Regions from separate parts of the Arthrobacter sp. KBS0702 genome, predicted to be linked through region 1. Evidence: predicted binding sites of a transcription regulator. Region 1 holds the regulator's gene; the other holds the start of a gene.
What was found. The regulator LexA, encoded in region 1, represses DNA repair genes until DNA is damaged. The targets are predictions, from matches to a motif close to TCGAACANNTGTTCGA.
Positions count from the first base shown of each region.

Region 2: uvrA (excinuclease ABC subunit UvrA) is a predicted target of LexA. The motif match lies at 1,914-1,929, and genes of this name have one in related genera.

Region 1 is NZ_CP042172.1:1,299,347-1,303,201, forward strand. Features, by position in the region: gene FFF93_RS05945 (ATP-dependent DNA helicase) at 1-1,573, shown strand, start outside; gene lexA (transcriptional repressor LexA) at 1,656-2,405, opposite strand; gene FFF93_RS05955 (LysM peptidoglycan-binding domain-containing protein) at 2,788-3,246, shown strand; gene FFF93_RS05960 (histidinol-phosphate transaminase) at 3,311-3,855, shown strand, end outside.
Region 2 is NZ_CP042172.1:1,722,703-1,726,557, reverse strand. Features, by position in the region: gene uvrA (excinuclease ABC subunit UvrA) at 1-1,782, opposite strand, end outside; gene FFF93_RS07910 (GntR family transcriptional regulator) at 1,969-2,361, opposite strand; gene FFF93_RS07905 (ABC transporter ATP-binding protein) at 2,358-3,855, opposite strand, start outside.

The DNA of each region.
Region 1 (3,855 bases):
CCAGCTCGGCAAGGAAGTGGTCCGGCTCCGCGACTGGGCTGAGGACACCCAGACGGGGGACCGCGACGAACTGATGCCCGGGGTGACCGACCGCGCCTGGCGGCAGGTCTCCGTCACCTCCATGGAGTGCCTGGGCGCGCAGAAGTGTCCGCTCGCCGCCGAATGCTTCAGCGAACTTGCCCGCCAGAACGCCGCCGACGCCGACGTCGTGGTCACCAACCACGCGATGCTGGCCGTCAGCGCCTTCGAAGGCCTCGCGGTCCTCCCGGAGTACGACGTCGTGGTGGTGGACGAGGCCCACGAACTGCAGGACCGGGTGACCGGCGCCGTGTCCGGACAGCTGTCCGTCGCCATGGTGCACGCTGCCGCGTCGGGCGCCCGCAAGCACGCCGGAATCACCGTGGATGCGCTGAACAATGCCGCGTCCAACCTCGAACTCGCCATTGAGGGCGTTCCCAGCGGTTTGATGCCGAACGGACTGAACAGCGAACAACTCGATTGCGTGGACCAGTTGCGTGACGCCTGCCGCGCCGCGCTTTCGGACTCCAAGGGGGACAGCGCCAACACCGCCGACGGCGGACGGCAGCTCGCCCGGTCCCGACTGATGGTGATCCTGGAACTCTGCGAACGGCTCCTGGCGGCCAAGGAGAACCGCGAGGTGGTCTGGTTCTCCCGCAACAGCAGCTTCGACCCGCAGCAGGGCTATTCGCAGCCTGATGACTCCGCGCCGGCCCTGATCAACATCGCCCCGCTCAGCGTCGCCGGGCGGCTGCGCGAGGGATTGTTCGCCGACCACACCGTCGTGCTGACCTCGGCAACCCTCGCCATCGGCTCGGCCTTCGAACCGGCGGCCGGAGGCCTGGGCCTGGTCGGCCCCGGCGCACCGAGCTGGACCGGCGTCGATGTCGGGTCCCCGTTCGAGTATCCGAAGCAGGGCATCCTCTACGTCGCCAAGCACCTGCCCAAGCCGGGCCGCGGGACCTCCCCGGAAGCCCTCGACGAGCTCGAAAAGCTGATCCGGGCCTCCGGCGGCGGCGCCCTGTGCCTCTTCTCCTCCCGGCGTGCCGCTGAAGAAGCCGCCGAAGCCATGCGGCCACGGCTGGGCCTGAGTATCCTTTGCCAGGGCGAGTCGACCATGACGGCACTCGTTAAGCAGTTCGCCGACGAGCCTGACACTTGCCTCTTTGGCACGATGTCGCTCTGGCAGGGCGTCGATGTGCCCGGAAACTCCTGCCGGCTGGTGGTGATCGACAGGATTCCGTTCCCGCGGCCGGATGACCCGCTCATGACCGCCCGCTCCCGTGCTGTGGCCCGAGCCGGCGGTAACGGCTTCATGAGCGTCTCTGCAACCCACGCGGCCATCCGGCTCGCCCAGGGCGCCGGCCGGCTGATCCGCTCGACGTCGGACAAGGGCGTAGTGGCTGTCCTGGACTCCCGGCTGTCTACCGAGCGCTACGGCGGGTTCCTGCGCGCCGCGCTGCCGCCGTTCTGGCCCACCACCGACCCGGCGGTGGCCCTGGCCGCCCTCGCACGGCTGGCCAAGGAAAGCCCAGCAAAGGAGACGGCCACCTAGGCCGCTCACCCAACGACGAAGGCCCCGTCCGGAAAACCCGGACGGGGCCTTTCTATGCCGGGCGCAGTACGTGCCGGCGGCGCTAGAGGGAGCGAAGCACCGAGACGACTTTTCCCATGATGACGGCATGGTCGCCGAGGATCGGCTCGTACTGGGTGTTCTGCGGGAGCAGCCAGGTGTGGCCGTCGCGCTGGCGGAACGTCTTGACCGTTGCCTCGTCGTCGAGCAAGGCAGCCACGATGTCGCCGTTGACGGCGTCGTTCTGGCGGCGGACGACCACCCAGTCGCCGTCGCAGATGGCGGCGTCGATCATCGAGTCGCCGGCCACCCGAAGCATGAACAATTCGCCGTGGCCCACCAGCTGGCGCGGCAGCGGCATCACGTCCTCCACCACCTGGTCGGCCAGGATCGGGCCGCCGGCGGCGATCCGGCCCACGAAGGGCACCATTGCGGTGTCGGTGGCACTGGCGAGTTCCGAGACCGCAACGCCGCCGACGGCCCGCAGGCCGGTGGACTTCGCCACCCCGGAGACCTTGGTGGCACCCTCGTCGAGCGTCAGGGGCAAAAGGACTTCCATGGCGCGGGGCCGTTTGGGGTCCCTCCGCAGGTAACCGAGCTTTTCCAACTGCGAGAGCTGATGGGTGACGCTGGAGAGGCTGGCGAGGCCGACGGTGTCGCCGATCTCGCGCATCGAGGGCGGGTAGCCGTTGTCGGTCACGGACCGCTGGATGGTCTCCAGGATCTTCTTTTGCCGGACGGTGAGGCCCTTCGGCGCCCGGCCGGCCTGGGGGCTCCGCTGGGCGGCCCTCCCGCCGGCGGCTTGTGCTGCCATGTTCGCCACGCCTTTCCGTTCCGCCCGGCCGCCTGGGCTGCCGGGACCAACTGGTCTGAAAATGTCAGACCCCGCTGATCAACTGCTGTTGATCACCACAAGTGGTTCTGCTGGTTCAAAAGTAGGCCAGCAGACACGCTTTTTCAAACATTTGTTCTAGCGAGTCTCGACATTGTTCGTTCATAAGTGCTAAAACAGGAACTACAACGTTCGAATATGTGTTCGAAGTTAGTCGCCGGGACGGGATCTTTCGGTTCGGTTCTGTGTTCGAACGTAGTGATCAAGATTTGCGGTCCAGGTTTGCGTTAGATGGTTCGGCCGGTTGGCGGCGAGTACGTGGAGTACGCCGGGCGGCACAGATAAGTCCAGGAGGGCTCAGTTCATGTCAGCAGTAAGCGCTATTTCCGGTTCACAGGTTTCCGTTCCCGTGCAGGCGTCACGGTTCGAGGCTTTCGGCCCGCACGGCATCTTCGACGGGCAGGAAGCCAGCCGCGGGCAGCGGGCTGTGCCTGCCGTTGCGCCCAGGCAGGCGCCGCTGCGGCTGACCCGCCGGGGCCGCTTCGTCTTCTTCGGCCTGCCGTTGATTCTGCTGGCTGCCCTCGTCCTTTCGCTCGCCGGTTTCCTGAATGCGCCGGCCAAAGCCGCCGACTCGACCGCGGAGCTCTCGCTCACCCCTACGGTCACCGTGACGGTCCAGCCGGGGGAGTCGCTGTGGGCCATCGCCGGCGCAGTGGCACCGGAGCGCGACCCCCGCGACGTGGTCGCCGACATTGTGCAGCTCAACAACCTCGATGCCGCCCGCGTTATCCCCGGCCAGCAGCTCTACGTGCCCTCCAGGTAATCCCCGGCCGCCCTCTGGAGGTCACAGTTTCGGGGCCGGGCGTGGTCTCACTTAAACTAGGCACGTGACTGACCAGCTAGAGCGCCTCAACCGACTGCCCCTCCGGACCAATCTGCGGGGGTTGCGGCCTTACGGCGCGCCCCAGCTGGATGTTCCGATCTTGCTGAACGTCAACGAAAACACCCATGGCGTCCCGGACGACGTCCGCGCGGCCATCGCAGAGGCAGTGACCGAGGCTGCCGCCGGGCTGAACCGGTACCCTGACCGCGAGTTCACCGAATTGCGGGAAGGGCTGGCCGAGTATCTCGGCCACGGCCTCGACGCCGCCAACATCTGGGCCGCCAACGGCTCCAACGAAGTCCTCCAGCAAATCCTCCAGGCCTTCGGCGGTCCGGGCCGCACTGCGCTCGGGTTCCCTCCCACGTACTCCATGTACCCGCTGCTGGCCGCCGGCACGGACACCGAGTACATCGTGGGGGTGCGTGCCGACGACTACGGGCTCAGTGCCGAATCGGCCGCCCGGCAGGTACGGGAGCTGAAACCCAACGTTGTCTTCCTCTGCTCTCCGAACAACCCCACGGGCACCGGTCTGGGTCTCGACGTCGTCGA
Region 2 (3,855 bases), 420 kb from region 1:
GTTCTTCAGCAGGTCATGATAGGACCCGGAGTGCACCACCATGCCGCCATGCTCGCCGGCGCCGGGTCCGATGTCCACCACCCAGTCGGCCTCCTGGATGGTGTCCTCATCGTGTTCGACCACGATCAGGGTGTTGCCAAGGTCCCTGAGCCTGGTCAGGGTTTCGATCAGGCGCCGGTTGTCGCGCTGGTGCAGACCGATGGAGGGCTCGTCCAGGACGTAGAGGACGCCGACGAGGCCGGAGCCGATCTGGGTGGCCAGCCGGATGCGCTGGGCCTCGCCGCCGGACAGGGTGCCGGAGGGCCGTTCGAGGTTCAGGTATTCCAGGCCGACGTCGAGCAGGAAGGTCAGGCGGGCCTGGATCTCCTTGAGAACCTGGTGGGCGATCTGGGCCTCGCGGCCGGTGAGGACCAGGCTGTCCAGGAAGTGTGCGCACTCGCGCATCGGCAGCGCGGCGACCTCCGCGATGGACTTGCCGTTGATCAGGACCGACAGCGACGCCGGGTTCAGCCGGGCGCCATTGCACGCCGGGCACGGGACCTGCCGCATGTACTCCTCGTAGCGGTCCCTGGCCGAGTCCGAGTCGGTTTCGGTGTGCTTGCGGTGCACGTACTGGACCACGCCTTCAAAGCCGGTGCTGTATTTGCGCTCCCGGCCGAAACGATTGCGGTACTGCACCACGACCTTGTGGTCCTTGCCGTGCAGCACGGTCTGCCGCGCCTCGGCGGAGAGCTTCTCCCAGGGCGTGGTCATCTTGAAGCCGAGCTCTTTAGCCAGGCCGCCGAGGAGCCGGTTCCAGTATTCGGTGGTGGCGGCGCCCAGCGACCAGGGCGCAATGGCGCCCTCGGAGAGCGAGAGCTCGGAGTTGGGGATGAGGAGTTCCTCGTCCACTTCGAGCTTGGTGCCGATGCCGCTGCAGGCCGAGCAGGCGCCGAAGGGGTTGTTGAAGGAGAACGAGCGGGGCTCGATTTCGTCAATCGCGAGAGGGTGCTCGTTGGGGCAGGCGAGGTGCTCCGAGAAGGCCCGGATCCGCTCCGGATCGTCCGCCTCGAGGTCGACGAATTCGGCCAGGACACGGCCCTCGGCCAGGCCCAGCGCGGTTTCCACCGAGTCCGTGAGTCGCTGGCTGATGCCTTCCTTCACGACCAGGCGGTCCACGACGACTTCGATGGTGTGCTTGAACTGCTTGCCGAGCTTGGGCGGCTCGCTGAGCTGGATCAGTTTGTCGTCCACCCGGGCCCGGGAGTAGCCCTTGGCGGTGAGCTCCTTGAACAGCTCGACGAATTCGCCCTTGCGGCCGCGGACCACCGGGGCCAGCACCTGGAACCGGGTGCCCTCGGGCAGTTCCAGCAGCTGGTCGACGATCTGCTGGGGGGTCTGCTTGGTGACGGGCTCGCCGCAGACCGGGCAGTGCGGGCGACCCACGCGGGCCCAGAGCAGGCGCATGTAGTCGTAGATCTCGGTGATCGTGCCCACGGTGGAGCGGGGGTTCTTGCTGGTGGACTTCTGGTCGATCGAGACGGCCGGCGACAGGCCTTCGATGAAGTCGACGTCGGGCTTGTCCACCTGGCCGAGGAACTGGCGGGCGTAGGCGGAGAGCGACTCGACGTAGCGGCGCTGGCCTTCGGCGAAGATTGTGTCGAAGGCGAGCGAGGATTTACCGGAGCCGGAAAGCCCCGTGAAGACAATCATCGCGTCGCGGGGCAGGTCGAGGTCGACGTTGCGCAGGTTGTGTTCGCGTGCGCCCTTCACGACCAGTCGGGAAAGGTCGGGGCGGACCAGCTCCGCGCCCGGCGACGCCGGTCCGGATGGCTGGGGGCCGGCGCCTTTTCCGGACTTTTCCGGAGCGGCGGCGGGCTGGACATCGACGGCAGGTTCTTCAGCTACGGCTTTAGGCACGCCTCCAATGCTAATCGAAAACTTCTTCGAATATCCATTCCGGCTGCTGTTGTGCTATTGGCGGTTGAGCTAATGGCGGTCGTATGCGGCCGCCAGGAGTTGGACGGCTTCGGCGAAGCTGGCGCCCTGGGCTTTGGCGGCCGCCGCGAATTCCGCGGCGGCCGCGCTCAGTGAGCCCCAGGCCTCGTCGCGGGCACACACGACGGTGCCGTTCCTGCCACGGGTGGCGACGACGCCGGCGGCCTCGAGTTCCTTGTAGGCGCGCGCCACGGTGTGCGGCGCGACACCGAGATCGGCCGCCAGGCTGCGGACGGCGGGTAGCCGGGTGCCCGGAGCCAGGGTGCCGTCGTCGGCCCGCTCGATGATGTTCAGCCGGAGCTGTTCGAACAGCGGTACCGAGCTGCCGGTGTTGGGTTTCCAGCCGCCGGGAAAGCGTGCCAGGCCGGACTCCGGCGAGGTCACAGTTCGGGCTCCAGGACGCCGTCGAATTCTTCCCGGCCGGCGAACTGGGCACGGTAGAGGCCCGTGTAGAGGCCCTCCCCCGCCATCAGTTCCTGGTGGTTCCCTTGTTCAACAATCCGTCCGTGGTCCATGACGAGAATTAGATCAGCGTCGCGGACGGTGGACAAGCGGTGGGCGATCACGAAGCTGGTCCTGCCCTGCCGCAGCTTGGACATGGCCTGCCGGATCTGGACCTCCGTCCTGCTGTCCACCGAGCTGGTGGCCTCGTCGAGGATCAGGATGCTGCGGCCGGCCAGTTGCGCCCGGGCGATTGAGATGAGCTGTCGCTGGCCGCGGCTGAGCGAGTCGCCGTCGTTGCCCAGCATGGTGGCGTAGCCGGCCGGGAGGGCACGCACGAACTGGTCCACGTGGCTTGCCTGGGCTGCGGCGGTGATGTCGGCGTCGCTGGCGCCGGGACGGCCGTATTCGATGTTCTCCCGGATGCTCCCGGTGAACAGCCAGGTATCCTGCATCACGGTGCCGATGGCCGCCCGCAGGCCGTCGCGCGGCAGTTCCGCAATGTCCTGGCCATCCACGGTGATCTTGCCGGCGTCGAGTTCATAGAAGCGCATCAGGAGGTTGACCACGGTGGTCTTTCCGGCACCGGTGTGGCCAACGATCGCCACCGTCTGGCCCGGCTCCACGGTGAAGGACAGATCCTCCACCACGGGCGCGCCGGGGCTGTAGCCGAAGGTCGCGCCCTCGAAGGTGACCCGGCCCGTGGGCCCCGCGGACTCTCCGCCGGAGCGTGCGGCCGCGGCCCTTGCCGCGCCGGCGGCGCCCGCGGCAGGGGCATCTGCGGGGATTTCCGGTGCGTCCAGCAGTGCGAAGACCCGCTCGGCGGAGGCCGCGCAGGACTGCATCAGGGTCAGCATGCCGCCGATCTGGCCCATCGGCTGGCTGAAGAGCCTGCTGAACTGGATGAACGCCTGGACGCCGCCGATCGTCATGGTGCCGGTGGCGACCTGCAGCGCGCCGAGCACCGCGACCGCGATGTAGTTCAGGTTGGCGACGAAGATCATCAGCGGCTGGACGACGCCGGACAGGTACTGGGCGCTGGAGGCTGCCCGGAAAAGACGGTCGTTACTCGCCCGGAACGTATCTGCGGCCGCCTGCTGGCGGCCGAATGCCTTCACCACCTCGTGCCCCGTGAAGAACTCCTCCAGGTGCGAGTGCAGATCGCCGGTGCTGCTCCACTGCTCGGTGAAGTGTCCCTGCGACTTCCGCGCCACGAGCACGGTAATCACGGTGGAGACCGGCACCGAGGCGAGGGCCACCAGCGCCAGCAGCGGCGACAGCCAGAACATCATGGCCAGGGCACCTGAGAGCATCAGGACCGACATGATGAGCTGGTTGAGCAGCTGGTTGAGTGCCTGCGAGACGTTGTCGACGTCGTTGGTGGCGCGGCTGAGCACGTCGCCGCGGTGCTGGTCGTCGAAATGGCTGGAGGGCAGC